One region of the Streptomyces sp. NPDC030893 genome, then DNA from elsewhere that is predicted to be linked to it. Evidence: riboswitches for the same ligand, from Rfam matches in the RefSeq annotation. Region 1 holds a riboswitch; the other holds the start of a gene.
The links. Region 1 has a riboswitch for thiamine pyrophosphate ahead of thiO (glycine oxidase ThiO). Riboswitches for the same ligand answer to the same signal wherever they lie in the genome.
Positions count from the first base shown of each region.

Region 2: it holds a riboswitch for thiamine pyrophosphate, as region 1 does, so the genes downstream of both, ACZ434_RS16085 (thiamine ABC transporter substrate-binding protein) here and thiO (glycine oxidase ThiO) in region 1, are expected to answer to the same signal.

Region 1 covers NZ_JBVIFC010000001.1:998,724-1,013,555, reverse strand. The annotation lists gene ACZ434_RS04540 (NAD(P)/FAD-dependent oxidoreductase) at 1-291, opposite strand, end outside; gene ACZ434_RS04535 (avidin-fold protein) at 301-672, opposite strand; TPP riboswitch at 714-825, shown strand; gene thiO (glycine oxidase ThiO) at 823-1,989, shown strand; gene thiS (sulfur carrier protein ThiS) at 1,986-2,186, shown strand; gene ACZ434_RS04520 (thiazole synthase) at 2,190-2,984, shown strand; gene pknB (Stk1 family PASTA domain-containing Ser/Thr kinase) at 3,126-5,060, shown strand; gene ACZ434_RS04510 (deoxyribonuclease IV) at 5,110-5,988, shown strand; gene ACZ434_RS04505 (sulfite oxidase-like oxidoreductase) at 6,001-6,648, opposite strand; gene bfr (bacterioferritin) at 6,843-7,361, shown strand; gene ACZ434_RS04495 ((2Fe-2S)-binding protein) at 7,390-7,617, opposite strand; gene ACZ434_RS04490 (class II 3-deoxy-7-phosphoheptulonate synthase) at 7,781-9,136, opposite strand; gene ACZ434_RS04485 (trp operon leader peptide) at 9,233-9,289, shown strand; gene ACZ434_RS04480 (anthranilate synthase family protein) at 9,395-11,275, shown strand; gene ACZ434_RS04475 (2-hydroxyacid dehydrogenase) at 11,227-12,222, opposite strand; gene ACZ434_RS04470 (6-phosphofructokinase) at 12,510-13,538, opposite strand; gene ACZ434_RS04465 (response regulator) at 13,663-14,355, opposite strand; gene macS (MacS family sensor histidine kinase) at 14,352-14,832, opposite strand, start outside.
Region 2 covers NZ_JBVIFC010000007.1:114,813-129,644, forward strand. The annotation lists gene ACZ434_RS16075 (ABC transporter ATP-binding protein) at 1-94, opposite strand, end outside; gene ACZ434_RS16080 (ABC transporter permease) at 95-1,696, opposite strand; gene ACZ434_RS16085 (thiamine ABC transporter substrate-binding protein) at 1,744-2,835, opposite strand; TPP riboswitch at 2,916-3,021, opposite strand; gene rlmN (dual-specificity RNA methyltransferase RlmN) at 3,057-4,163, opposite strand; gene ACZ434_RS16095 (phosphatidate cytidylyltransferase) at 4,466-5,590, opposite strand; gene frr (ribosome recycling factor) at 5,590-6,147, opposite strand; gene pyrH (UMP kinase) at 6,269-7,027, opposite strand; gene tsf (translation elongation factor Ts) at 7,221-8,057, opposite strand; gene rpsB (30S ribosomal protein S2) at 8,216-9,088, opposite strand; gene ACZ434_RS16120 (peptidoglycan DD-metalloendopeptidase family protein) at 9,370-9,981, shown strand; gene ACZ434_RS16125 (TetR/AcrR family transcriptional regulator) at 10,146-10,703, opposite strand; gene whiG (RNA polymerase sigma factor WhiG) at 10,795-11,637, opposite strand; gene dprA (DNA-processing protein DprA) at 11,910-13,064, opposite strand; gene ACZ434_RS16140 (YifB family Mg chelatase-like AAA ATPase) at 13,061-14,686, opposite strand; gene ACZ434_RS16145 (YraN family protein) at 14,688-14,832, opposite strand, start outside.

The sequences.
Region 1 (14,832 bases):
CTGATGGTCGGCGGGGCGCAGGCCCAGCACCTCGCAGCCGAGCCGCAGTTCGATGCCGAGTTCCTCGAAGTCGACGTCGAAGGCGGAGTCCTCGGCCTTGCCCAGCAGCACCGCCTTGGACAACGGCGGCCGGTCGTAGGGCTGGTGGGGCTCCGCGCCGATCAGGGTCACGGTGCCGGTGAACCCCTGCTCCCGCAGGGCGGCCGCGGTCTGCACACCGGCCATGCCCGCGCCCGCCACCACGACCCGCCGCGGTGCGGACCGTCCCGGTTCCTGCGTCTGCTCGCTCACCCGATCACCTTAGACACCCGGGGCGCCTCGCCCGGCGCCGCTCGGGCCGAGCTGCTCCACCACGCTCGTCCCGCTGCCGGGCTGCGACTCCCACTCCCAGTCCTCCTCCAGCCGTATCCGCCCGTCGGTCAGTTCGACGACCGTCGAAACACAGTGTCCGGAGGACGTCGTGCCGTCCCGCTTGAGCTGCACGTACCGGAAGTCCAGCCGGTCCCCCGCGCGGGTGCCCACCAGGTGCCCGCGGACGACGTCACCGCCCTCGTACTCGGCCCAGATCTCGCCGTCCCGCTCGTGGTAGTGGAACCGGGTGCGGGTGCCGACCTGGCCGGGGGCCTGGTCGGCGACCGGGGCGAGGACGAGTCCGTCGAGAGATCGGGCCACTTGGAGGCTCCCTTGCAGGCGCGTTGCTAGGGTGGCCAACGTAAAGCACTCGCGGGAGCCCGGACGCACCGGGCTGAGAGGGAGGCTGGCGGCCTCCGACCGTACGAACCTGATCCGGGTCATGCCGGCGAAGGGAGGGGCTGGACGCCCATGTCGCCCACGCGCACCTCGGACGTCCTCGTCGTAGGGGGCGGGGTCATCGGTCTGGTGACGGCCTGGCGGGCCGCGCAACGCGGGCTCGCCACGGCCGTGGTGGACCCCGAGCCGGGCGGCGGCGCCGCCCGGGTGGCCGCCGGGATGCTGGCCGCCGTCACGGAACTGCACTACGGCGAGGAGACCTTGCTCGGTCTGAACCTCGCCTCCGCGCGGCGCTACCCCGGCTTCGCCGCCGAACTCGCCGAACTGACCGGCCAGGACCTCGGCTACCGCCGCTGCGGCACGCTCGCCGTCGCCCTGGACGCCGACGACCGCGCCCATCTGCGCGAACTGCACGCCCTGCAGCAGCGGTCGGGGCTGGAGTCGCAGTGGCTGTCCGGGCGGGAGTGCCGGCGTCTGGAGCCGATGCTCGCGCCCGGGGTGCGCGGCGGGCTGCGGGTGGACGGCGACCATCAGATCGACCCGCGGCGGCTGGCGGCCGCCCTGGTGACCGCGTGCGAGCGGGCGGGTGTGCGGATGCACCGCGCGTGGGCCGAGCGGCTCGTCGTCACGGGCGACCGCGCGACGGGCGTGGTCACCTCCGACGGTACCGGGCTGGGCGCCGGGCAGGTGGTGCTCGCCGCGGGCAGCCTCAGCGGACGCCTCGACGGCGTCCCGGCGGACGTGCTGCCGCCGGTGCGGCCGGTGAAGGGGCAGGTGGTGCGGCTGACGATGCCCGAGCGCCCCGGCCCCTTCCTCAGCCGGACGGTGCGGGCCGTCGTGCGCGGCAGCCACGTCTATCTGGTGCCGCGCGAGAACGGCGAGCTGGTGATCGGCGCGACCAGCGAGGAGCTGGGCTGGGACACCACCGTGACCGCGGGGGGCGTGTACGAGCTGCTGCGCGACGCCCACGAGCTGGTCCCCGGCATCACCGAGCTGCCGCTGACCGAGACCCGGGCCGGACTGCGTCCCGGCTCCCCCGACAACGCGCCGCTGCTCGGCCCGACCGGGCTCGGCGGGCTGCTGCTGGCCACCGGCCACTACCGCAACGGCGTCCTGCTGGCGCCGGTCACCGGGGACGCCATGGCGGACGTCCTGACCACCGGCGAACTGCCGGCGGAGGCCCGCCCGTTCACCCCCCGGCGCTTCGGCGCCGCCGTCCTCACGGAGCAACCGGTATGAACATCTCCGTCAACGGGGAGCCCCGGGTGTTCTCACCCGGCACGGCCCTCGACCTCGTCGTGCGGTCCCTCACCGCGGCGCCCTCCGGGGTGGCCGCCGCCCTCAACGAAACCGTCGTCCCGCGCGCGCAGTGGCCCACCACTCCCCTCACGGAGGGGGACCGGGTGGAGGTCCTCACCGCCGTCCAAGGAGGCTGAACCATGGCCGACGATCCGCTCGTCCTCGGCGGTACGTCCTTCACGTCCCGTCTGATCATGGGCACGGGAGGGGCGCCGAGCCTCGATGTGCTGGAGCGGGCGCTGGTGGCGTCCGGGACGGAGCTGACGACCGTCGCGATGCGGCGGGTGGACGCCTCGGTGCACGGGTCCGTGCTGTCGGTGCTGGAGAGGCTGGGCATCCGGGTGCTGCCGAACACGGCGGGGTGCTTCACCGCCGGGGAGGCGGTGCTCACGGCGCGGCTCGCGCGGGAGGCGCTCGGTACGGACCTGGTCAAGCTGGAGGTCATCGCCGACGAGCGGACGCTGCTGCCGGACCCGGTGGAGCTGCTGGACGCGGCGGAGACGCTGGTGGACGACGGGTTCACGGTGCTGCCGTACACGAACGACGATCCGGTGCTGGCGCGGAAGCTGGAGGACGTCGGGTGCGCGGCGGTGATGCCGCTGGGCTCGCCGATCGGGTCGGGGCTGGGGATCCGCAACCCGCACAACTTCGAGCTGATCGTGGAGCGGGCGGGGGTGCCGGTGATCCTGGACGCGGGGGCGGGGACGGCGTCCGACGCGGCGCTGGCGATGGAGCTGGGGTGTGCGGGGGTGATGCTGGCGTCGGCGGTGACGCGGGCGCAGTCGCCGGTGATGATGGCTTCCGCCATGCGGGGGGCGGTGGAGGCGGGGCGGCTGGCGTGGGGGGCGGGGCGGATTCCCCGGCGGTGGTTCGCGCACGCGTCCTCTCCTGCGGAGGGCTTGGCCGTGCTGGATCCGGAGCGGCCGGCGTTCTAGGTGCCGCTCGCCCGGGGCTGGGCGGGGGCGGGTCTCGCTTGCACGGCTGCCCGCAGCCGTGTCGGCGACGCACGTCACAGGTCCGCTTCAACGGGGGAGCGAGCGGTCGGGGGTGTCGGTGTGGCCTCGTAGACTCGCTGCGTGGACACGACCCTTCAGGACCCTCTGGTCGGGCAGGTGCTCGACGGCCGCTATCGCGTCGACGCGCGGATCGCGGTCGGCGGGATGGCCACGGTCTACCGGGCCATGGACACCCGCCTCGACCGCATCCTCGCGCTCAAGGTGATGCACCCCTCCCTCGCCGCCGACGGCTCCTTCGTCGAGCGGTTCATCCGCGAGGCCAAGTCCGTCGCCCGGCTGGCCCACCCGAACGTGGTGCAGGTCTTCGACCAGGGCACCGACGGGGCGTACGTCTATCTGGCGATGGAGTACATCGCCGGCTGCACCCTGCGCGACGTGCTGCGCGAGCGCGGGGCGCTCCAGCCGCGGGCCGCGCTGGACATCCTGGAGCCGGTGCTGGCCGCGCTCGGTGCCGCGCACCGGGCCGGGTTCGTGCACCGGGACATGAAGCCCGAGAACGTGTTGATAGGGGACGACGGCCGGGTCAAGGTCGCCGACTTCGGGCTGGTCCGCGCGGTGGACTCGGTGACGAACACCACGGGCACCGTGCTGGGCACGGTCTCGTACCTGGCGCCGGAGCAGATCGAGAACGGCACCGCCGACCCCCGGGTCGACGTCTACGCCTGCGGCATCCTGCTGTACGAGATGCTGACCGGTGAGAAGCCGCACGACGGCGACTCCCCCGCGATCGTGCTCTACAAGCATCTGCACGACGACGTGCCGCCGCCGTCGTCCGCCGTGGCCGGGATGGCCTACGAGCTGGACGAACTGGTCGCCTCGGCGACCGCCCGCAACCCCGAGGTGCGACCGCACGACGCGGTGGCGCTGCTCGCGCGGGCCCGCGAGGCGCGCGGCCGGCTCACCGACGAGCAGCTCGACGCGGTGCCGCCGCAGGCGCTGGCCTCGGAGCACGATCACCACGACAACACGAACGACCGTACGAGCGTCATCCCGCGTGCGCCCGCGATGCCCCGCCCGCTGCCCGTCAACGAGGACGAGGGCGCGGACCCGGTGCGTCACACCAGCCGTTTCCAGTCGCCGCCGCCGCTGCCGCCCCGGCGCCGCGCGGCGCTGCCGCGCGGCCCGATGGCGATCGTGGTGGCCGTGCTGCTGGTGCTCGGGCTCGGCGCGGGCGTGTGGTACATCAACTCGGGCCAGTTCACCAAGGTCCCGCCGCTGCTGGGGAAGACCGAGCAGGAGGCCCGGGACCGGCTGGCGGACGCCGGGCTGGACATCGGGCCGGTGGAGGAGGCGTACAGCGACACGGTGGAGCGGGGCGAGGTGATCAGCACCGACCCGGAGGCCGGCGCCCGTATCCGCGGCAGCGGTTCGGTGTCGCTGACCGTCTCCAAGGGCCCGCAGACCGTGCGGGTGCCCGACCTCGACGGCTATCCGCTCGACAAGGCGCGCTCGCTGCTGGAGGACGAGGGCCTGAAGCCGGGCATGGTCACCCGGGAGTTCAGCGAGACGGTGTCCCGGGGTTCGGTGGTCTCCACGCAGCCGGGCAAGGGCACCAAGGTCCGCGCGGACTCGGCGGTGGCGCTGACGGTGAGCAAGGGCCGTCCGGTGGACGTGCCGGATGTGACGGGTGACGAGCCGGCGGACGCGCGCGCCGAGCTGGAGGAGGCCGGCCTGAAGGTGGAGGTCGCCACCGAGCGGGTCAACTCCGAGCACGACGCGGGCGAGGTGGCGCGGCAGAGCCCCGCTCCCGGCCGGCAGGCCGCGGAGGGCGACACCGTGACGCTGACCCTGTCCAAGGGCCCGGAGATGGTCGAGGTGCCGGACGTGGTCGGCGACAGCGTGGACGACGCCCGCCGGCGGCTGGAGGGTGCCGGTTTCCGGATGAAGGAGGACCGCGGACTGCTCGGCCTGTTCGGCGACACCGTCAAGGGCCAGTCCGTGGACGGCGGCGACACCGCGCCCAAGGGTTCGACGATCACCGTCGAGATCCGCTGACGGGAGGGGGCCGGGCGGGCGACGTGCGCGCTCATGTCACCCTTGACGGGTGAAGAGTCACCCGTCCGGCCCCGCCCGCAACCCGATCGGCGGCCACGTTCCCGTGGCCGGCGGCCTGCATTCCGTCGGCCTGTCCTACGCCCGTGAGCTGCGCGCCGAGACCGTGCAGGTCTTCGTCGCCAATCCGCGCGGCTGGGCCACCCCGCCCGGCAACCCCAAGCAGGACGAGGCGTTCCGCGCGGCCTGCGCCGCCGAGTCGATCCCGGCGTACGTGCACGCCCCGTACCTGATCAACTTCGGGTCGCACACCGAGGCGACCGTGGAGCGGTCGGTGGAGTCGCTGCGGCACTCCCTGCGGCGCGCGCGGCAGATCGGCGCGCTGGGTGTGGTGGTGCACACGGGCAGCGCGACCGGCGGACGGGAGCGGGCGGTGGCGCTGAAGCAGGTGCGGGAGCAGATGCTGCCGCTGCTCGACGAGCTCACCCATGACGACGACCCGTTCCTGCTGCTGGAGTCCACCGCGGGCCAGGGCGCCTCGCTGTGTTCGCGCACCTGGGACTTCGGGCCGTACTTCGAGGCCCTGGACGCCCACCCGAAGCTGGGTGTCTGCCTGGACACGTGCCACGTCTTCGCGGCCGGACACGATCTGGCCGGGCCGGACGGGATGCACCAGACGCTGGATCTGCTGGTGGACACCGTCGGTGAGGGACGGCTGAAGCTGATCCACGCCAACGACTCCATGGATGTGGTCGGCGCCCACAAGGACCGGCACGCCAATATCGGTGACGGACACATCGGCGAGGATCCGTTCCGGGCGCTGATGACGCACCCGGCGACCGCGGGCGTACCGCTGGTGATCGAGACGCCCGGCGGCAAGGAGGGACACGCGGCGGACGTGGAGCGGCTGAAGAAGCTCCGGGACTCCTGAGGCGTACGCCGCTCAGAGCTCGGGGCCCTCCCCGGGCTCCTCCTGGTAGGAGTAGCGCTGCTCCTTCCAGGGGTCGCCGACGTTGTGATAGCCGCGCTCCTCCCAGAAGCCCCGGCGATCGGCGGTCATGTACTCCACGCCGCGGACCCATTTGGGTCCCTTCCAGGCGTACAGATGGGGGACGATCAGGCGCAGCGGAAAGCCGTGCTCGGCGGTCAGCAGCTCGCCGTCCTTGTGGGTGGCGAAGAGGGCACGGCCGGACAGGAAGTCCGCCAGCCGCAGGTTGGAGCTGAATCCGTACTCCGCCCACACCATCACATGGGTGACCCCGGGCGCGGGCGGGGCGATGTCCACGACGGTGCGCGCCGGTATCCCGCCCCACTCGGCGCCGACCATGCTGAACTTGGTGACGCAGTGCAGATCGGCCACGACGGTGGTGTACGGCAGGGCGGTGAACTCCTCGTGGTTCCAGGAGTGCTTCTCGCCGTCGGCGGTCGCGCCGAAGACCCGGAAGTCCCAGCGTTCGGGACGGAACTTGGGGACCGGCCCGTAGTGGGTGACCGGCCAGCCCTTCTGCAGCCGCTGCCCCGGCGGGAGCTCGGGATGCGCCGCTCCCGGCGCTGTGCGCTCCCCCGTTTCGCGTTCCGCCGGCTGACCCATGTCTCCATCCTGACAGACCGGGGGCGATGCCCCTGAACCGGGCCCGGGCAGATTCGGTCAATCAGGTACAGAGTGGTACGGAACGGACTAAGTATGTACGTACTTACTAAGTCAACACTTACTGGACGATCTTCCGCACCGGGTGCAATCATGCGGCCCAACCTGCCAGTTCCCCGCGCGGAAGGAGCCACACGATGCAGGGCGACCCCGAGGTCATCGAATTCCTGAACGAGCAGCTGACCGCCGAGCTCACGGCGATCAACCAGTACTTCCTGCACTCGAAGCTGCAGGACCACAAGGGCTGGACCAAACTCGCCCAGTACACGCGTGCCGAGTCCTTCGACGAGATGCGGCACGCGGAGGTGCTCACCGACCGCATCCTGCTGCTCGACGGCCTGCCGAACTACCAGCGGCTGTTCCACGTCCGGGTCGGGCAGACCGTCACCGAGATGTTCCAGGCCGACCGGGAGATCGAGGTCGAGGCGATCGACCGGCTGCGCCGCGGGGTGGAGGTCATGCGCAGCAAGAACGACATCACCTCGGCCAACGTCTTCGAGGCGATCCTCGCCGACGAGGAGCACCACATCGACTACCTGGACACCCAGCTCGAGCTGATCGAGAAGCTGGGCGAGGCGCTCTATCTGTCCACGGTCGTCGAGCAGTCCCAGCCCGACGCGTCCGGTCCCGGAACGGGCGGCTTCTCGACGCACTAGCCGCCGAGGCGCAGCCGGCCGGGCTCGGCTAGGCGGCTTCCGGAAGCTCCGCGGTGAGCGGCTGCCCGCCCTGGTCGATGAGCTGCCGGCGCGGGCAGGAGCCGCGGCCCAGCAGTGCCTGGATGCGCCGCACACAGCCGCCGCAGTCGGTGCCGGCCTTGCAGGCCGAGGCGATCTGCCGGGGCGTACACGCTCCGGCCTCCGCGTGTCCCCTCACCTGTTCCTCGGTCACGCCGAAGCAGCTGCAGACGAACACGCGGGTCACCTCCCGACGGAGTACTGGGTCGAGCCGAACCGACCCTGGATCGGTGAGGCTAACCTAACCTTACCCGGCGTCCAGAGGGCACAGAAGAGGGGTGGGGCGCGATCCGATGTGATACGCGCCCCACCCCTTTTCGCCGGGTCACCGGCTCGTCCCGCTACTGGTCGCGGTACATCTCCGCGACGAGGAACGCCAGGTCGAGGGACTGGCTGCGGTTGAGGCGGGGGTCGCAGGCCGTCTCGTAGCGCTGGTGCAGATCGTCGACGAAGATCTCGTCGCCGCCGCCCACGCACTCGGTGACGTCGTCACCCGTGAGCTCCACATGGATGCCGCCCGGGTGGGTGCCGAGCTCCTTGTGGACCTCGAAGAAGCCCTTCACCTCGTCGAGCACGTCGTCGAAACGACGGGTCTTGTGGCCGGAGGCCGCCTCGAACGTGTTGCCGTGCATCGGGTCGGTCACCCAGGCCACGGTGGCACCGGACGCGGTGACCTTCTCGACCAGCTCGGGCAGCTTGTCGCGGATCTTGTCCGCGCCCATCCGCACGATGAAGGTCAGGCGGCCGGGCTCACGCTCCGGGTCGAGCCGCTCGATGTACTGCAGCGCCTCCTCGGCCGTCGTGCTCGGGCCGAGCTTGATGCCGACCGGGTTGCGGATCTTCGAGGCGAACTCGATGTGCGCGTGGTCCAGCTGCCGGGTGCGCTCACCGATCCACACCATGTGCGCCGAGACGTCGTACAGGTGCCCGGTGCGGGAGTCCACGCGGGTCAGCGCGGACTCGTAGTCCATCAGCAGCGCCTCGTGCGAGGAGAAGAACTCGACGGTCTTGAACTCCTCCGGCTCCGCGCCGCAGGCCCGCATGAAGTTCAGCGCCTGGTCGATCTCGCGGGCGAGCTGCTCGTAGCGCTGGCCGGACGGGGACGACTTCACGAAGTCCTGGTTCCAGGCGTGCACCTGGCGCAGGTCGGCGTAACCGCCGGTGGTGAAGGCGCGCACCAGGTTCAGCGTGGACGCCGACGCGTGGTACATGCGCTTCAGCCGCTCGGGGTCCGGGATCCGGGCCTCTTCGGTGAAGTCGAACCCGTTGACGGAGTCGCCCCGGTAGGTGGGCAGCGTCACCCCGTCGCGGGTCTCGGTGGGCTTGGAGCGCGGCTTGGAGTACTGACCGGCGATACGGCCGACCTTCACGACCGGCACGGAGGCGGCGTAGGTGAGGACGGCGCCCATCTGGAGGAGCGTCTTCAGCTTCGCCCGGATGTGCTCGGCGGACACCGCGTCGAAGGACTCGGCACAGTCACCGCCCTGGAGCAGAAACGCCTCACCTCGCGCGACGGCCGCCATACGCGCGCGCAGCTGGTCGCACTCGCCGGCGAACACCAGAGGGGGATACGTTTCGAGCTCGGCGATCACATCGCGCAGAGCCTCGGCATCCGGGTACTCGGGCTGCTGCGCCGCAGGCAGGTTTCGCCAGGTCGCCTGAGCGGCGACGCTTTGAGAATCAGCGTTTACGGTCACAAGCCCCACAGTACGCGGTCGCATCGGCCGTCCATCCCGTCGCTCAGCAGATGAGACGAGGGCCGCTGGGCCGGTGGATGCGCTAGGGTCGGGGCCATGTTCGCGCACTCGACCCGCACCTGGTGGTGGCCCGCTTCTCCGGCGGCCCACTGACTGCGCGTACGTACAGACTTCGCGAAGGCCGCCCGAGGGGCGGCCTTCGGTGTTTTCCGGGGTCGTTCCTCACGCTCATGACAGCGACGAGACGAGGGACACCCCATGGACCTGGCACAGCTCCCGCACGACGACCGCCCCTTCGCCCTGCTGCGCCGCCGCACGCCGGGCCACGACCACGAGGTGGTCGAGCTGCTGATCGGCCCGGTCGGCACCCGTGACCTGCTGGCCGATCTGCCCGACGAGTGCCTGGCGGTCGTCCCCTTCCGGCAGATCCGCGAGCGCGGCTTCGACGTGCGCGACGACGGCACCCCGCTGCTGGTGCTGACGCCCGAGGAGCGGTACGAGATCCCGCTCGCCGAGGCCCTCGGCGGCCTTCCCGGTCATGACGTCCGCGTCGAGGGCGGCGGCTTCGACGTCGGCGACGAGGAGTACGCGGAGATCGTCGGCCGGGTCCTCGACGAGGAGATCGGCCGGGGCGAGGGCGCCAACTTCGTGATCCGGCGGACCTACGAGGGTGAGATCGACGGGTTCGGGCGGGCCGACGCGCTGAGTCTCTTCCGCCGGCTCCTCGAGGGCGAGCGGGGCGCGTACTGGACGTTCGTGGTGCACACCGGGGACCGGACGCTGGTCGGGGCCAGCCCCGAGGTGCATGTGCGGGCGTCCGGCGGGACGGTCGTGATGAACCCGATCAGCGGAACCTACCGCTACCCGGCCGGGGGGCCGACCGCGGAGCAGCTGCTGGAGTTCCTCGCCGACGGCAAGGAGATCGAGGAGCTGTCGATGGTCGTCGACGAGGAGCTCAAGATGATGTGCACCGTCGGCGACATGGGCGGGGTCGTGATCGGCCCCCGGCTGAAGGAGATGGCACATCTCGCGCACACCGAGTACGAGCTGCGCGGCCGGTCCTCGCTGGATGTGCGCGAGGTGCTGCGGGAGACCATGTTCGCGGCGACCGTCACCGGCTCGCCGGTGCAGAACGCCTGCCGGGTGATCGAACGGCACGAGGCCGGCGGGCGCCGCTACTACGCGGGCGCGCTCGCCCTCCTCGGCCGGGACGAGGGCGGCGCCCAGACGCTGGACTCCCCCATCCTCATCCGGACCGCCGACATCGACGCGGCCGGGCGGCTGCGGGTGCCGGTCGGCGCCACGCTGGTGCGCGGCTCGGACCCGGCCGGCGAGGTGGCGGAGACCCACGCCAAGGCGGCCGGGGTGCTGGCCGCGCTGGGGGTGCGTCCCGGGCGCCCGCGCGAGGAGTCCGTACGGCCGGGGCCGGCCGACGACCCGCGGGTGCGGGCGGCGCTGGACGGTCGCCGGTCCTCGCTGGCGCCGTTCTGGCTGCGGATGCAGGAGCGATCTCGGGCGCTCACCGGTCACGCCCTGGTGGTGGACGCGGAGGACACCTTCACCGCGATGCTCGCCCATGTGCTGCGGGCCGCCGGTCTGGAGGTGACCGTGCGGCGGTACGACGAGCCGGGCCTGCGGGAGACGGTCCTGACGCACGAGGGCCCGCTGGTGCTGGGCCCCGGTCCGGGCGACCCCTCCGACCCGGCGGACGCGAAGATGCGGTTCCTGCGCGCGCTGGCCGCCGACGTCATCGGGGAGAACCGGCACGGTGTGCTCGGGGTCTGCCTCGGCCATGAGCTGATCGCGGCCGAGCTGGGCCTGGAGATCGTACGCAAGGAGGTGCCGTACCAGGGGGCGCAGACGGAGATCGATCTGTTCGGGCGGCCGGAGACGGTCGGCTTCTACAACAGCTTCGTGGCGCACTGCGACGACGACACCGCGCGGGAGCTGGCCGCGCACGGCGTGGAGGTGAGCCGCTCGGCGGGCGGTGAGGTGCACGCCCTGCGCGGACCGGGCTTCGCGGGCGTGCAGTTCCACCCCGAGTCGGTGCTGAGCCTGAACGGCGCGGAGGTCGTGCGGGAGCTGATGGGTCAGCTGCGGGGCACGAGCACGTTCTCGGAGCGCCGGCCGGCGGTGTAGTCGAGGACGTTGTTCACCGTCGTCCCGACGATCTGTCCGACGGCGTCCTCGGTGTAGTACGCCTGGTGGGAGGTGACCAGCACGTTCGGGAAGGTGACGAGGCGGGCGAGGGTGTCGTCGTCGACGGCCTCCAGGGACTTGTCGAGGAAGAACAGCCCCGCCTCCGCCTCGTACACGTCCAGGCCGACGCCGGTGAAGCGGCCCTCGCGCAGTTCCGCGACGAGGGCCGCGGTGTCGACGAGGCCGCCCCGGCTGGAGTTCACCAGGATGGCGTCGTCCCGCATCGCCTTGAGGGCGGCGCCGTCGATGAGGTGATGGGTGGCGGGCAGCAGCGGGACGTGCAGGCTGACCAGGTCGGACTCGGCGAGCAGTTCCTCCTTGGGGACGTAGGTCATGCCGAGGTCCCGGCAGGCGGGGTTCTCGGCGACGTCCCAGCCGAGCAGGCGCATGCCGAAGCCGTGGGCGATCCGGGCGAACGCCTCGCCGATCTTGCCGGTGCCGAGGACGCCTGCGGTGCGGCCGTGCAGGTCGCGGCCCATCAGCCCGTCGAGCCGGAAGTCGAAGTCGCGGGTGCGGGTGGAGGCGCGGACGACCCGGCGGTTGACGGCCATGGCGAGGGTCCAGGCGAACTCGGCGACGGAGTACGGGGAGTAGTACGAGACCCGGGCGACGGTCAGGCCGAGGTGCTCGGCGACCTCGAGGTCGATGTTGTTGAAGCCGGTGGAGCGCTGGGCGACCATCCGGGTGCCGCCGGCGGCGAGGTTCGTCAGCACGTCGGCGCCGAGGTCGCAGTTGACGCTGGTGGAGACGATCTCGTGGCCGGCGGCGATGGGGGCGGTGTCGGTGTTGAGGAAGACGTCCAGTCCGCGCACGGGGTGGTGATCCTTGAAGGCCCGCTCGATGAGGGGTTTCTCGTCTGCTTGTACGCCGAAGGCGAGGATCTCCACGGGGTCCCTCCGGGGGGTGGGCCGGGGATGGGGGCTGCTGGCGAATATACGGGGGCGGGGGTGGGGTGTGCCTGGGCCGAACGGGCACGTTGGTTGTTCGTGGGTGCCCGGGGTGGGTGCTGGGCGGGGGGTGTTCGCGCAGCCCGGCGCGAGCGGGGTGCCGTCGCGCCCACCCGTGCCGCCCTGCGGCACGACTGCCCGCGGAGGGCGGATCGCGGAGGGCGGCGGCGTGGCTGCTCGCGGAGGGGTGGGAGCGGGGGCTGCCCGCGGATCGCGGAGGGCGGGGGTCAGCCGAAGAAGGTGGTTGCTTCCTTGTAGAGGACCGGGTTGACCGTTTTCAGGCGGGCCGTGGCTTCGGCGATGGGGACCCGGGTGATGTCCGTGCCGTTGAGGGCGACCATCTTGCCGAAGTCGCCGTCGCGTACGCAGTCGATGGCGTGCAGTCCGAAGCGGGTGGCGAGCCAGCGGTCGAAGGCGCTGGGCGTACCGCCCCGCTGGACGTGGCCCAGGACCGTCGTGCGGGCCTCCTTACCGGTGCGTTTCTCGATCTGCTTGGCGAGCCATTCGCCGACCCCGGAGAGCCGGACGTGTCCGAAGGAGTCCAGCGACTGGTCCTTGAGCACCATGTCGCCGTCCCTCGGCACGGCGCCCTCGGCGACGACCACGATCGGCGCGTAGGAGGCGCGGAACCGGGAGGTCACCCAGGCGCAGACCTGGTCGACGTCGAAGGGGTGCTCGGGGAGCAGGATGACGTTGGCGCCGCCGGCCAGGCCCGAGTGGAGGGCGATCCAGCCGGCGTGACGGCCCATCACCTCCACGACCAGCACCCGCATGTGTGACTCGGCGGTGGTGTGCAGCCGGTCGATGGCCTCGGTGGCGATACCGACGGCGGTGTCGAAGCCGAAGGTGTAGTCGGTGGCGGAGAGGTCGTTGTCGATGGTCTTGGGCACGCCCACGCACGGGATGCCGTACTCGTCGAAGAGGCGGGCGGCGACGCCGAGGGTGTCCTCGCCGCCGATGGTGATCAGCGCCTGCACGTCCAGCGCGGCGAGGTTGTCCTTGATCCGGCGGACGCCGTTCTCCTCGTTCAGCGGATTGGTGCGCGAGGAGCCGAGGATGGTGCCGCCGCGGGGCAGGATGCCGCGTACGGCGGGGATGTCGAGGGGGACCGTGTGCCCGTCGAGAGGGCCGCGCCAGCCGTCCCGGAATCCCGTGAACGCGTAGCCGTACTCCTGGACGCCCTTGCGGACGATGGCCCGGATGACGGCGTTGAGCCCGGGGCAGTCGCCGCCTCCGGTCAGTACTCCGACCCGCATGGAAGTGTCCCTTCGCCATGGTTGCCGAAATGCCGTTCGTTCCCACCTGGCACGGTAAGGGTGATCCGGGTCACACCGACATGGCCGGGACGGTCAATTCGTGGGCGGAGAGGGGTTATTGGGGTTACTCGTCGTCGAGGCCGCGCTCTATGGCGTAGCGGACGAGTTCCACCCGGTTGTGCAGCTGGAGCTTGCCGAGGGTGTTCTGCACGTGGTTCTGCACGGTGCGGTGGGAGATGACGAGCCGCTCGGCGATCTGCTTGTAGCTGAGGCCCTTGGCGACCAGGCGCAGCACCTCGGTCTCGCGGTCGGTCAGCCGGGGCGCCTTGCTCTCGCCGTCGGCGGGGGCCGCTCCGGCCGGTTCGGAGGCGAGGCGGCGGTACTCGCCGAGGACCAGTCCGGCGAGGCCGGGGGTGAACACCGGGTCGCCGGCGGCGGTACGGCGTACGGCGTCCTGGAGCTCCTCGGTGGAGGCCGACTTGAGCAGGTAGCCGGTGGCGCCGGACTTCACGGCCTCCAGCACGTCGGCGTGCTCACCGCTGGCGGACAGGACGAGCACCCGGACGGCGGGGGCGGCGGCGAGGACCTCCTTGCAGACCTGGACGCCGGGTTTGCCGGGCAGGTTCAGGTCCAGGACCAGGACGTCGGGCGTGGCGGCCCGGGCACGGCGCACCGCCTGGTCGCCGTCGCCGGCGGTGGCGACGACCTCGAATCCGGACTCGGACAGGTCGCGGGCGACGGCGTCGCGCCACATGGGGTGGTCGTCGACCACCATGACCCTGACCGGGTTCCCGTGCCTGCCGGTGGTGTCCGTCATCGCTGCTCCGCCTTCCCCCGCGGGTCGTTCACGTTCTTCGTCTCCTTGGGCACCTTCAGCTCGACCTCGGTGCCCTGCCCCGGTACCGAGATCAGGTCGGCGCTGCCGCCGAGGTCGCGCAGCCGGCCCCGGATGGAGAGGGCGACGCCGAGCCGTCCCTCGCCCTCGGCCTGGGCGAGCCGTCCCTCGGGGATGCCGGGTCCGTCGTCGCGGACGGTGACGATCACCTCGTCGGGTTCGTCCTCGACCAGGATCCAGGCGCGGGCCCCCTCCCCGGCATGCTTGCGCACATTGTCCAGGGCGGCTCCGACGGCGGCGGCCACCTCCCGCGCGGCGGCCGGTGCCAGCAGCACGGGCGCTCCGGGTTCGGCGAGGCCGACCAGGGCCCCGGCGTGGGGGGCGAGCAGGGAGCGCAGGTCGACCGGCCCGTCGCCGTCCCCGGTGTCGTCCTCGTCGAGCTCCACGGCCCGTACGACG
Region 2 (14,832 bases), on a different contig from region 1:
AGACGATCTCGTGCTCGGCGACCCCCAGGTCGACGGCGTCCAGCACCGCCCGCCCGCCGAAGCGGACGGTCGCGGCCTGAAGGCTCAGCAGCATCTAGAACTCCCCGGTCCGGTCGGTGCGCAGGCGCTCCAGCACCAGCAGCGCCACCGCGCACACGATCATCAGAATCGTCGACAGGGCCATCGCCTGGCCGTAGTTGAGGTCCCCGGGACGCCCGAGCAGCCGCGCCACGGCCACCGGCAGGGTCGGGTTCTCCGGCCGGGCGATGAACACCGTGGCCCCGAACTCGCCCAGCGACACCGCGAAGGCGAACCCGGCCGCGATCAGCAGCGCCCGCCGCACCATCGGCAGGTCCACCTCGCGCCAGGCCCGCCACGGCGACGCCCCGAGCACCGCCGCCGCCTCCCGCAGCCGTACGTCCACGGCCCGCAGCACCGGCAGCATGGTCCGTACGACGAAGGGGACGCCGACCAGCGCCTGGGCGAGCGGGACCAGGATCCAGGAGGCGCGCAGGTCCAGCGGCGGCTCGTCGAGGGCGATCAGGAAACCGAAGCCGACGGTCACCGCGGACACCCCGAGCGGCAGCATCAGCAGCGCGTCGAACCCGCGCACCAGCCGGCCCGCGTCCCGCCGGGTCAGCACGACGGCCGCGAGACCGCCGATCACCACGGCGATGGCGGTGGCGGCGACGGCGTACTGCAGCGAGTTGCCGACCGCCTCGATGGGCGGGACCAGGAACACTCCCCCGTCGTCCGCCGTCAGCGCCCGGTAGTAGCCGAGACCGGCGTCGCCGAAGGACCGCTCCACCAGCACGGCGAGGGGCAGCAGGATCAGGACGGCGACGGTGGCGACGACCGCGCCGAGCAGCGCCCGCTGTCCGGCGCCGCGCGGCCGGCTCGCGGTGACCGAGGCGTCCACCAGCCGCAGCGCGGTCTCCCGGCGGCGCACGGTCCAGGCGTGCAGGGCGAGGATCGATCCCACGGCGGCGAACTGGATCATCGTCAGGACGGCGGCCGTGGACAGGTCGAAGATCTCGGAGGTCTGCCGGTAGATCTCCACTTCGAGGGTGGAGAAGGCGGGCCCGCCCAGGATCTGCACCACACCGAAGGAGGTGAAGGTGAACAGGAAGACCATCAGCGCGGCGGCGGCCACGGCCGGCGCGAGCGCGGGCAGGGTGACGCGCCGCCAGGCCGCGAACCGCGAGGCGCCGAGCATCCGCGCGGCCTCCTCCTGCCGCGGGTCCAGCTGCGACCACAGCCCGCCCACGGTGCGTACGACGACGGCGTAGTTGAAGAAGACGTGCGCGAGCAGGATCGCCCACACGGTGGTGTCCAGCCGCACCCCCCGCAGGTCGTCGAGGAGTCCGCCGCGTCCGACCAGCGCCATGAAGGCCGTGCCGACGACGACCGTCGGCAGCACGAACGGCACGGTGACCACGGCCCGCAGCACCTGCTTGCCGGGGAAGTCGAACCGGGCGAAGACATAGGCGGCGGGCAGGGCGATCAGCAGCGTGAGCGCGGTCGAGGCGAGCGCCTGCCAGGTGGTGAACCACAGCACCTGACGGATGTCCGGCTGCGCCAGTACGTCCGCGATCCGGCCGAACTGCCAGCTCCCGTCGGTCTTCAGCCCGCGCGCGACGATCGCGGCGACGGGATAGGCGAAGAAGACGGCGAAGAACGCGACGGGCACGGCCATCAGGCCGAGCCGCGCCGCGCCCGCGCGCCGCTTCGCCGCGGCCCGCGTCACTTCAGTACGAGCGAGGTCCACGACTTGACCCACTGGTCACGGTTCTCGGCGATCCTCGCCGGGTCCATGGTCCGCGGGTCCTTCGCCTGCGGCCCGAACTTCACGAACTCCTCGGGCACCTCGGCGCCCTCCAGCACCGGGTACACGAACATGTTGAGCGGCATGTCCTCCTGGAACCTCTTGCCGATCAGGAAGTCCAGCAGCGCCTTGCCGCCCTCGGGGTTCTCCGCGTTGTCCAGCAGCCCCGCGTACTCGACCTGGCGGAAGCAGGTGTCCTCGGCGACCCCGGTGGGGGCGGTGTCCGGCCTGGGGTCGGCGTAGACGACCTCGGCGGGCGGCGAGGAGGCGTAGGACACCACCAGCGGCCGGTCGGCGCCGGCCTTCCGGCCGCCGGCCGAGCCGGAGAACTCCTCGTTGTAGGCCTGCTCCCAGCCGCCGGCCACCTTCACGCCGTTGGCCTTGAGCTTCTTCCAGTAGTCCGGCCAGCCCTCGTCGCCGTACTCGGCCGCGGTGCCGAGCAGGAAGCCGAGGCCGGGCGAGGAGGTGGAGGCGTTCTCGACGACCAGGAGGTCCTTGTACTCGGGCTTGATCAGGTCGTCGAAGGTCTTCGGCGGGGTCAGGTCGTGCTCCCGGAACCACGCCTTGTCGTAGTTGACGCACACGTCACCGGTGTCGACGGGCGTGACCCGGTTCTTGTCCCCGTCGACCCGGTACCCGGGCAGGATCCGGTCGGACCCCTTCGCCTCGTACGGCTGGAACAGCCCGTTGTCGAGGGCGCGGGAGAGCAGGGTGTTGTCGACGCCGAAGAGGACGTCGCCCTGGGGGTTGTCCTTGGTCAGGATGGCCTTGTTGACGGCCTGCCCGGCGTCGCCGTCCTCGAGGACCTTGAGCTCGTACCCGGACTGCTTCTCGAAGGCGGCGACGACGTCCTCCGACACCGCCCACGAGTTGTGACTGACGAGGGTCACGGTCCGGGACCCGCCGCCGCTGCCGTCGCCCGTGCCGCCGTCGCCGGACGACCCGCACGCGGACAGCGTGACCAGTCCCAGCCCGGCGGCCAGGACCGTGACCTTCTTGGTGATGCCCACTTGATTCCTCCTGGAGTGACCAGGAAGAGACGCGGCCCCGCCCGGGACCCCTGGGCGGAGTCCCGGGCAGGGCGCAACAGCTCGAGTGATGACCGATCTCCCTACCCAGAATGACCTGGGCCAGGTTCGGAGGGTCTGCGGCCGGTGCCGCACTCTCAGCGCTGTGGCGCTCCCCTGTCGGAATATGAAGATGTACTCAACCGTGCCTTACTCGGGTCACCCTACCGCTCGCTCGCGGCGAGCTGACCGCACGCCCCGTCGATCTCCTGGCCACGGGTGTCCCGGATCGTCACCGGCACACCGTGCGCCGCGATCGCCTCCACGAACGCCTTCTCGTCCTCGGGGCGGGAGGCGGTCCACTTGGAACCGGGCGTGGGGTTGAGCGGGATGAGGTTGACGTGCACGGGCCGGCCCTTGAGCAGCCGCCCGAGACGGTCACCGCGCCAGGCCTGGTCGTTGATGTCCCGGATGAGCGCGTACTCGATGGACAGCCGCCGCCCGGACCTGGCCGCGTACTCGAACCCGGCGTCCAGCACCTCGCGCACCTTCCACCGCGTGTTCACGGGGACGAGGGTGTCGCGCAGCTCGTCGTCGGGGGCGTGCAGCGAGATCGCGAGCCGGCACTTGAAGCCCTCGTCGGAGAACCGGTGGATGGCCGGGACGAGGCCGACGGTGGACACGGTGATCCCCCGCTGCGACAGCCCGAGCCCGTCCGGCTCGGGGTCGGTGAGCCGGCGGATGGCCCCGACGACCCGCTTGTAGTTGGCGAGCGGCTCACCCATGCCCATGAACACGATGTTGCTCAGCCGCGCCGGGCCGCCGGGCACCTCGCCGTCCCGGAGCGCGCGCATCCCGTCCACGATCTGGTGCACGATCTCGGCGGTCGACAGGTTCCGGTCGAGACCGGCCTGTCCGGTCGCGCAGAACGGGCAGTTCATACCGCAGCCGGCCTGCGAGCTGATGCACATGGTCACCCGGTCCGGGTAGCGCATCAGCACCGACTCGACGAGCGTCCCGTCGAACAGCTTCCACAGCGTCTTGCGGGTCGTCCCCTCGTCGGTCGACAGGTGCCGCACGACCGTCATCAGCTCCGGAAGCAGCGCCTCCTGGAGCTTGCCGCGCGCACCGGCGGGGATGTCGGTCCACTGCTCCGGCTCGTGCGCGTACCGCGCGAAGTAGTGCTGCGAGAGCTGCTTGGCACGGAACGGCTTCTCACCGGCCTCGACGACCGCGTCCTTCCGCTCGGCGGGCGTGAGATCGGCGAGGTGCCGCGGCGGCTTCTTGGCTCCGCGGGGGGCGACGAAAGTAAGTTCTCCGGGCTTAGGCATGGCTGTACCAGTGTCGCAGATCGACACGGGTGGCCCTGCCGGGTTCAGAACAGGCCGGTGATCAGAACGACGGAGTTACTGACGTAGGCCTTCGTGCGGTGCCAGGGGCCGCAGTAGCGGCGCGGCCTGCGGCGGCCCTTCTGGTCGAGGAGCGCCTCGCACCACCGGCAGGGCAGGTCGCCGTGGTACCTGCCGTCGTCCCCGCCTCGCCTGCGCCATACAGAGACCGTAGCGTCCCCGAACAGCGGTCGGGCCCCCGCCCGGAGAAGGACGGGGGCCCGATCCGGCCGCGTGGGTGCGGGTCACCCGGAGCCGACGAACAGGACCAGCAACAGCCACACCACCGGCGCCGTCGGCAGCAACGAGTCGAGGCGGTCCATGATTCCTCCATGCCCCGGCAGGAGTGTGCCCATGTCCTTGATGCCCAGGTCGCGCTTGATCATGGACTCGCCGAGGTCGCCCAGGGTGGCGCTGGCCGCGACCGCGAGGCCGAGGAGCAGGCCCTGCCACCACGTGCCGTCGTCGATCAGGAACTGCATGCACAGCGCGCCCGCGGCCATCGCGAAACCGATCGCGCCCAGCAGGCCCTCGCGGGTCTTGCCGGGGCTGATCCGCGGGGCCAGCTTGTGGCTGCCGAAGCGCCAGCCGACGGCGTAGGCGCCCGTGTCGCTGACCACCGTCAGCAGCAGGAAGGTGAGGACGCGCCAGGCGCCGTCGTCGGCGGTGAGCATCATCGCCACGAACGTCGCCAGGAACGGGACGTAGAACGCCGCGAAGACACCCGCCGTGACGTCCTTGAGGTACCCCTCGGGGGGCGCCGTCATCCGCCAGACGAGTACCGCCAGCGTGGTGAGCGCCATGGTGACCCACGCGCCCTCGGCCCCCCGCGCGTACCCGGCGACGACCATGGCGGCGCCGCCGATCGCGAGCGGCACGAGGGGCGCCTTGATGCCCTTGCGCTCCTCCAGCCGCTTGGTCAGCTCCCACAGGCCCACCACGACGGCGACGGCGACCACGCCGACGAAGACCGCCTTGACGACGAACAGCGACGCGACGATCACCACGCCGAGTCCGACGCCGACGCCTATCGCGGCACCGAGGTCGCGACCCGCGCTCTTCTTCTGCGGGACGGGCGCCGGCTGCGGGGCGTCGGGCATGGGCTCCGGATTCTGCGGCACCTCCCCGGGGTGGGGCCGTGCCTGCGGCATCTCGTCTCGGAACAGGGGACCGCTCAGCCGAGCGGCCCCCCGGTCCACATCCTGGTCGCCGCCGTGGTCGGGTACGTCGGGCACGACGGGCATGGGGCGAGTCTGCTGCGCGTATTGCGCATCGTACGCGGGACCCGCCGGGGCAGCCCCCTGGGCGGGCCCGTGGTCGGACGGTCCCCAGTACCCGGTCTGCGGCGTCCCCCAGGAAGAGTCGTTCATCAGACTTCGAGCAGTTCCGCTTCCTTGTGCTTCAGGAGCTCGTCCACCTGGGCGACGTACTTCGCGGTGGTGTCGTCGAGCTCCTTCTCCGCACGGCGGCCCTCGTCCTCGCCGACCTCGCCGTCCTTGATCAGCTTGTCGATGGCGTCCTTGGCCTTGCGGCGCACGGCGCGGATGGACACCTTGGCGTCCTCGCCCTTGGCCTTGGCGACCTTGATGAACTCGCGACGGCGCTCCTCGGTCAGCTCGGGGAACACCACCCGGATGATGTTGCCGTCGTTGCTCGGGTTGACGCCCAGGTCGGAGTCCCGGATCGCCTGCTCGATGTTGCGCAGCGCGCTCTTGTCGAACGGCGTCACCACGGCCATGCGCGGCTCGGGCACGGAGAACGAGGCCAGCTGGTTGATCGGCGTCAGCGCGCCGTAGTAGTCGGCCACGATCTTGTTGAACATCGCCGGGTGCGCACGGCCGGTGCGGATCGCGGCGAAGTCCTCCTTGGCGACCACGACGGCCTTCTCCATCTTCTCCTCGGCCTCGAGGAGGGTCTCTTCGATCACCACTTGCTCCTGCGTGTCTTGAAGTAGGCCCGGCTGCGGTTCCCTGTCGGGGCGGCGGCCGGCTGCGTCGCGTCTTCTTCCTGCACGGTTCCCGACCGGCAGGACATTGTCCATCCCCCGGTCAGTTGCGCCCGGCCTGGTCACCCACAAGCGTGCCGATCTTCTCACCCTTGACGGCGCGGGCGATATTGCCCTCCTTCAGGAGCTCGAAGACGACGATCGGGAGGCTGTTGTCACGGCAGAGCGTGACGGCCGTCGCGTCCGCGACCTTCAGGTCCCGGGTGATGACCTCGCCGTAGCCGAGCGCGTCGAACTTCACGGCGTCGGGGTTGGCCTTGGGGTCGGAGTCGTAGACCCCGTCCACGCCGTTCTTGCCCATGAGCAGCGCCTCGGCGTCGATCTCCAGGGCGCGCTGGGCGGCGGTGGTGTCGGTGGAGAAGTACGGCATGCCCATACCGGCACCGAAGATGACCACGCGGCCCTTCTCCAGGTGGCGCACGGCGCGCAGCGGGATGTAGGGCTCGGCGACCTGCCCCATGGTGATGGCGGTCTGCACGCGGCAGTCGACGCCCTCCTTCTCCAGGAAGTCCTGGAGGGCGAGGCAGTTCATCACGGTGCCGAGCATGCCCATGTAGTCGGAGCGGGCACGGTCCATGCCGCGCACCTGGAGTTCGGCGCCGCGGAAGAAGTTGCCGCCGCCGATGACGATCGCGATCTGCGCGCCGTCCCGGACGACGGCGGCGATCTCACGCGCGATGGCGTGCACCACGTCGGGGTCGACGCCGAGGCCCCCGCCACCGGAGAAGGCCTCTCCGGACAGCTTCAGCAGAAACCGGCCGCGTACTTTGCCGTCGTCGCTCTTCTCAGCCTTGGTGGTCATCGGGGATCCCGCCTCTTTCGCGTATTGCACATACGAAGAAGGCCATTGCCGGTGGGGCGTGGTTCGCATCCCATGCGGCAATGGCCTCCTCGTCAGATCTGCTGTCGTCCGGCGGCGCGCGCGTGTGCGTGGACGCGTGTCCGAACGACTGCTGCCGACCCTATCGGGGTCGCGCGCCCGTCGCGGTACGGACTCAGATGCCGACCTTGATGCGCGTGAAGCGCTTCAGGGTGACACCGGCCTCGTCCAGGACCTTCTGGACGGACTTCTTGTTGTCCAGGGCGTAGGGCTGGCCGAGCAGGGTGGCCTCCTTGAAGAAGCCGTTCAGGCGACCCTCGACGATCTTGGCGATCGCGGCCTCGGGCTTGCCCTCGGCGCGGGTGGTCTCCTCGGCGATGCGGCGCTCCGACTCGACGACGTCGGCCGGCACGTCCTCCTTGGAGAGGTACTTCGGCGCGAACGCGGCGATGTGCTGGGCGACGCCCCTGGCGACCTCGGCGTTGGGCTTGTCGAGCTCGACGAGCACACCGATCTGCGGGGGCAGGTCGGGCATCGTGCGGTGCATGTACGCCGTCACGTAGCCGTCGGCGAACTGCGCGAAGCGGTCCAGGACGATCTTCTCGCCCAGGTTGGCGTTGGCCTCGTCCACGAACGCCTGGACGGTCTTGCCGGCCTCGATCTCGGAGGCGAGCAGGGCCTCGAGGTCGGCCGGGGACGACTTGGCGACGTGCTCGGCGATGGCGGTGGCCACGGCCTGGAACTTCTCGCCCTTGGCGACGAAGTCCGTCTCGCACTTCAGCTCGACGAGGACACCGGAGGAGTTGTCGTCGGCGATGATCGAGACCACGGCGCCGTTCTCGGCGGAGCGGCCCTCGCGCTTGGCGACGCCCTTCTGGCCCTTGATGCGGAGCGCCTCGACGGCCTTGTCGACGTTGCCGTCGGCCTCGTCCAGCGCCTTCTTGCAGTCCATCATGCCGGCGCCGGTGAGCTCCCGGAGCTTCTTGACGTCGGCGGCGGTGTAGTTCGCCATGAGTCTGTGAGTCTTTCTCGAAGTCTGGAGGGTCGGAGGTCTGCGGGGTCGGGCACCTGCGCCAGGGGCGGGTGCCCGACGCGCCGCCGGCCTACGGGTGAACGGCGGGAGCGGATGAGGTGTCACCGCTCCCGCCGTCAACGGCTCTGACGGAGCGGTCAGGCCTGCTCGGCCTCGGCGGCCGGGGCGGCCTCGGCAGCGGGGGCCTCAGCCGGCTTCTCGGCCTCGGCGGCGGCCGGAGCGGGCTCCTCGGCCTTCTTCTCGCCCTCGAGCAGGTCGCGCTCCCACTCGGCCAGCGGCTCACCGGCGGCCTTCTCGCCCTTGCCGGCCTCGGCGACACCGGAGCGGGACATCAGGCCCTCGGCGACGGCGTCGGCGATCACGCGGGTGAGCAGGGTGACGGAGCGGATCGCGTCGTCGTTGCCCGGGATCTTGTAGTCGACCTCGTCGGGGTCGCAGTTGGTGTCGAGGATGGCGACGACCGGGATGTTGAGCTTCCGGGCCTCGCCGACCGCGATGTGCTCCTTCTTGGTGTCCACGATCCAGACGGCGCTGGGCACCTTCTGCATCTCGCGGATACCGCCGAGGGTCTTCTCCAGCTTGGCCTTCTCGCGGGAGAGGACCAGCAGCTCCTTCTTGGTGAGGCCGGAGGCGGCCACGTCCTCGAAGTCGATCTGCTCGAGCTCCTTGAGGCGCTGCAGACGCTTGTAGACGGTCGAGAAGTTGGTGAGCATGCCGCCCAGCCAGCGCTGGTTGACGTAGGGCATGCCGACGCGGGTGGCCTGCTCGGCGATGGCCTCCTGCGCCTGCTTCTTCGTGCCGACGAACATGACCGTGCCGCCGTGGGCGACGGTCTCCTTGACGAACTCGTAGGCGCGGTCGATGTACGACAGCGACTGGAGCAGGTCGATGATGTAGATGCCGTTGCGCTCCGTGAAGATGAAGCGCTTCATCTTCGGGTTCCAACGACGGGTCTGGTGACCGAAGTGGACGCCGCTCTCCAGCAGCTCCCGCATCGTGACGACGGCCATGGCCGTATCTCCTTGAATTTCTCGGTTGTGCCGCGGATGCCGGACGGCTCCCGCGCCTGACGCCCGCGACGCGCCGTTGCCACGAAGGACCGAGGGGCGCTGACACCGGGGTACCGGCCGTGACCGGCCTCGATGTCGGGGCGTGCGAAGTCGACCCGGTGGCCCGGGTCGCCACCAGAAGTGTACGGGACCCGCGGGGTGCCGGGTGACGCCGTTGTCCACAACCGGCCGGTGGTCCACAGCTCCCGGCGGCGATCGGGTGGCTCCGGAACGCTTCCGGCATGGACACGAGCCGATGGACGAGGGCGGTCGCGCGACTGACCCTGACGGTGATCCTGACCCTGACGGCGCTGACCGCCCCGCCGCCTCCCGCCTGGCCGCGGACGGCGGCGGCGCCGGCCCGGGCGGCACCGGCGGCCGGGGACGGCGCGACGCCGCGCGTGGCACGGGTGTGGCCGGTGGGGGCGCGCCCGCGGGTGCTGCGCGGCTGGGAACCGCCGGCGACGGCGTACGGACCCGGCCACCGGGGCGTGGACCTGGCGGCGGACGCGGGAACGCCGGTACGGGCGGTGGCGGCGGGCCGGGTCTCGTTCGCCGGCCGGGTGGCCGGAAGGGGCGTCGTCTCGGTCGAGCTGACGGGTACGGGTGATCCCCCGCTGCGCACGACCTACGAACCGGTCCGCGCCTCGGTGCCCGAGGGCACCGGGGTGTCGGCGGGCGAGGTGATCGGCACGGTGGAACCCACGGGCTCCCACTGCCCCGCCCCTTGCGTGCACTGGGGTCTCCTGCGGGCCGACACCTATCTCGACCCGCTGACCCTGCTGCCCCCGTGGCTCCTGCACCGGGGCCCGTCGAGACTACTGCCGGTACTGGGGGTCCCGGTGCCCGGATGATCACCCGCGCCCGCGCCCCCGCGCGCCCTCGCCGCAGGCCACCGGCCCAGCGCGGCCGGCGTGGATCCGGCCGGCCTGCCGAGCCGGCCCCGTCTGCCGCGCCCGTTCGTACACCTCGGCGCGGCGGGGGGCCGACAGGGGAGCGGGCAGCGCGGGGGCGGACGTCAGCCGCGTACGCCCCCGAGGATCATCGAGACCGCCGCCTCCGTGATCGTGTCGGGGTGTTCCGCCGCGCCCAGTTCGATGCGGCGTACGGCGGCGTCGACCACGCCCTGGAGCAGCATGGCGGCGAGGCGGGGCTCGGTGTGGCCCAGGCCGGCGAGGGCTTCGACGATCATCGCGACGAGGCCGCCGTGTGCGGCGCGGATCTTCTCCCGGGCACCCGCGTCGAGCTCGCTCGCGGAGATGGCGACGACGGCGCGGTGCCGTCGGTCCCCGACCAGCTCCAGCTGCTTGCGGACGTACGCCTCGATCTTGGCCTCGGCCCCGCCGGCGTCCGCCATCGCCGCCTCGACCTCGGCGGCCCAGACGGGGAAGTCGACCTCGCACAGCTCCTCGACGACGGCGGCCCGCGAGCGGAAGTACTCGTAGACGGACGATCGCGCGAGGCCGGTGCGCTCGGCGAGCGCCGGGAAGGTCAGCGCGTCCGTCCCGCCCTCGGACAGCAGGGAGCGTGCCGCGTCCAGCAGGGCGGCTCGCTGCATCGACCGGTGCTCGGCCACGGAGGCCGCTCGAATCCTTGGCACGTCAACCACTGTACGGACGCCCCGCCCCCGGCGGCCAGGGGATCGGCCGGCCGGCCGCCCGAAGGGCTCAGCGGCCGAAGCCCGCCAGCTTCGCGCGCAGCTGGAGTACGGACTTGGTGTGGATCTGGCTGACCCGGCTCTCGGTCACGCCCAGCACATTGCCGATCTCGGCGAGGGTGAGGCCTTCGTAGTAGTACAGCGTGACCACGGTCTTCTCCCGTTCCGGGAGCGTGTTGATGGCCCGCGCGAGGAATCTGCGCAGCTCCCGGTCCTCGGCCACCTCCACCGGATTGTCGGCGGCGGTGTCCTCCAGGGTGTCCATGAAGCTCAGCTGATCGCCGCCGTCGCCCCCGGCGTGCAGCAGTTCCTCCAGGGCGACAACGTTCGCCAGCGACAACTGGCTGAAAACCGCGTGCAGCTCGGCCACCGTGACGCCCATCTCACCGGCGACCTCGCTCTCCGACGGCGTGCGGCGCAGCCGGGCCTCCAGCGTGGCGTAGGCGCGCTCCACGTTGCGCGCCTTCTGCCGTACCGAGCGGGGGATCCAGTCCAGTGCCCGGAGTTCGTCGATCATCGCGCCCCGGATACGGGTGATCGCGTAGGTCTCGAACTTGATCTCCCGCTCGACGTCGAACTTCTCGATGGCGTCGATCAGCCCGAAGACCCCGGAGGAGACGAAGTCCGCCTGCTCGACATTGGACGGCAGCCCGACACTCACCCGGCCGGCGACATATTTCACCAGCGGCGAGTAGTGCAGGATCAGCTGTTCCCGCAGTCGTCCGTCCCCCGTCGCCTTGTACGACCGCCACAGCTCGTCGAGTGTCGAGGGAGCGGGCGGCCGCACGCTGCCACCGTCGCGGGCGGCTGGGGGGATCGCCGCCCGGTCGGACCCGGAGGTGTGCTGGGGCATTCGTCGCCTAGTGCCGTTCTGCCGTGGGCTGGTGCTGGCTGGATTCGTTGTCTGTCCGATGTCGAGTTGCCTGTCCGTGTCGGGATCCTCGTGAGCGTAGCGTGACTACGGCGTCGCGGTGTGCGAAGAGGCGAGGCAGGACCGTGCGCAGATTCGTTCCGGGTGCCGTCCCACCGGGGCACGCCGGTCGCTCTGCGTGATCACCCGGGTGCACCGACTGGCGTGTCCGCCTTGGGGTGTCGCGGTTCCCCCGGACGGCCGAACACGCTCCGTCAGCGGCTGCCGGGGCGGTCACGGACCGGCATCATTGCCTGGCGCGTCAACTTCCAGCCGTCGCCGTGTCGTTCGACGTAACCAAGTGCTCGGAGTTCGTACAGTCTCGCGATCGCGTCGTCCGGGGTGGTCTGCGCGGCGAGCGCGATCTCCTCGGGTCGGGCCGCGAGGCGCGCCGGCAGCGCGGCGAGGACCTGCCGGGCGGCCGGGTCGAGCAGGTCCCGGGGCAGCACAGGGCCCCGCCGCTCCGGCGCCAGTTCGCCCATGTCGCCGACCAGTTCGACGACCTCGGCGGCGTCGGTGACCAGGACGGCGTCCTCGCGCAGCAGTTCGTGCACCCCGGCGGAGAGTCCGCTGGTGGCCGGCCCCGGGACGCCCATGATGTGGCGTCCCAGGCGCCGGGCCGCTCGGGCCGTCACCAGCGAGCCGCTGCGGTGGGCGGCCTCGACGACGACCGTGCCCCTGGTGAGTGCGGCGATCACCCTGTTGCGGAGGATGAATCTGCTCGGTGTCGGGTGGTCGCCGGGCGGCAACTCGCCGACGACCAGTCCCTGTTCGGCGATCCTGCCGATGAGCCCGGCGTGTCCGCGCGGATAGGGCCGGTCGACTCCGCAGGCGAGCACCGCGACGGTGGCGCCGCCCGCGGCCAGCGCCCCGCGGTGGGCGGCGCCGTCCACCCCGTAGGCGCCGCCGGAGACCACGATCCAGCCTCGTTCGGCCAGGCCCGCGGCGAGCGTGGCGGCCATGTGGGCGCCGTACTCGGTGCAGGCGCGGGCGCCGACGACGGCGACCGAGCGCAGCGCCCACATCCGCAGGTCCGCGCCGCCGCGCACCCACAGTCCGAGGGGCCTCGCGTCCCCCAGGTCGTCGAGTTGCCCGGGCCATTCGGCGGCGCCGGGACGGACGAACCGCACCCCGGCGTCCCGCGCGAGCGCGAGGTCCCGGCGTGGCTCGGCCCGCCCGGCCCGGGCCAGCAGACCGGCCCACCGCTTCCCGCTGACCCCGGGCAGCGGATCGCCCCGTTCCCGCAGCCGCCGTACCACCGCGTCCACGCCGAGCTCCCGCACCCAGCGTCCGCCGGTCTCGTCGCCGGGCTCGACGACCCGGGTGAGGAAGACGCGCCCGAGCAGGTCGCCCTCGGAGCCGGTGCTCATACCGCCGCCCCGATGGCCATGGGCACCCCGCGGGGGACGCCGGTGCGCAGTTGCAGGGCGAGCGCGACGTCCCCGGCGTCGGGCCGGTCGTGCCCGGCGAGGTCGGCGACGGTCCAGGCGACCCGCAGGACCCGGTCCAGCCCCCGGGCGCTGAGCGCGCCCCGTTCCAGGCTGCGCTCGGCGTCGTCCATGGCTCCGGGGGCGGCCTGCCAGCGGCTGCGCAGCTCCCGCCCCGGGATTTCGCTGTTGGTGCGCCAGGGGGTGCCGGCGAGTCGCGCCGCCGCGCGTTCCCTGGCCGTGCGGACCCGGTCGGCGACCGTGACGGTGGCCTCGCCCCGGGCCGCGTCCGCCGTCAGCGCGGAGCGGGTGACGCGGTCGACCTCGACCCGCAGGTCCACCCGGTCGAGCAGGGGCCCGGACAGCCGGGCCTGGTAGCGGCGGACCGCGGCGGGCGGGCAGTCGCAGTGGTCGTGCGTCAGCGAGAACCGCCCGCAGGGGCACGGGTTGGCGGCGAGCACCATCAGGAACCGCGCCGGGAAGCGCACGACCCCGGCGCTGCGGGCGATGATCACGTGCCCGGCCTCCAGCGGCTGGCGCAGGGCGTCCAGGGCCTTGCTGCTGAATTCCGGGGTTTCGTCGAGGAAGAGAACACCCCGGTGCGAGAGGGAGACCGCTCCCGGCCGGGCCGTGCCGGGCCCTCCGCCGACGAGGGCCTGCATGGTGGCCGAGTGGTGCGGGGCGCAGTAGGGAGCCGTGTCGATCAGGGGCTTGCCCGGTGGGAGCAGGCCCGCCACCGAGTGCACGGCGGTCACCTCGAGGGACGCCTGCCGGTCCAGCGGCGGCAGGATCGACGGCAGCCGCTCGGCGAGCATGGTCTTGCCGGCGCCGGGCGGGCCCTCCAGGAAGAGGTGGTGCCCGCCGGCCGCGGCCACCTCCACCGCCGTCCGCGCCGAGTGCTGGCCCACCACGTCGGCGAGGTCGTGGCCCTGGTCGTGCGGTGCCGCGCCGATGCCGTGCATACCGGTGGCCGCTCCGGTGCCGGGGACGCGCAGGCCCGCCAGCAGCGGGTCGGGCCGCTCCTGGTCGTCGGGCTCCTCCTCGGGCACCGGCTCGTCGGTGAGCACCGCGATCAGCTGCCGCAGGCTGCGGATGCCCAGGACGGACACGCCCGGCACCAGCGAGGCCTCGGCGGCGGCGCACTCGGGCACCACCACCTGCTCGTAGCCCGCGTCGGCCGCGGCCAGCACGGCGGGCAGGATGCCGCGCACCGGCCGCACCCGGCCGTCCAGCCCCAGTTCGCCGATCATCACGATGTCGGCGAGCACCCGCGGATCGATCCGCTCCGCGGCGCCGAGCACCGCGCAGGCCACGGCGAGGTCGAAGCCACTGCCGGCCTTCGGCACCGAGGCGGGGCTGAGTCCCACGGTGAGCTTCTTCTGCGGCCACTCGCCGCCGGAATTGACCACGGCGGCCCTGACCCGGTCGCGGCTCTCGGTCAGGCTCTTGTCCGGCAGCCCCACCAGGGTGAACGCCGCGACTCCCGGTTCCAGGTCGGCCTGGACCTCCACGACGACGCCCTCGACGCCCACCAGCGCCACCGAGCATGTACGGGCGAACCCCATGTCAGGCCACCCCCCGGACATGCTCGACGACGGGGGCGCCGCGGGCGGGCAGCAGCACGCCGACCAGGTCGATGCGGACGCCTCCGGGGGGTGCTCCCCCGTGTTCCTGGAGCCAGCGTTCGGCGAGACTCCGCAGCCGGCCCGCC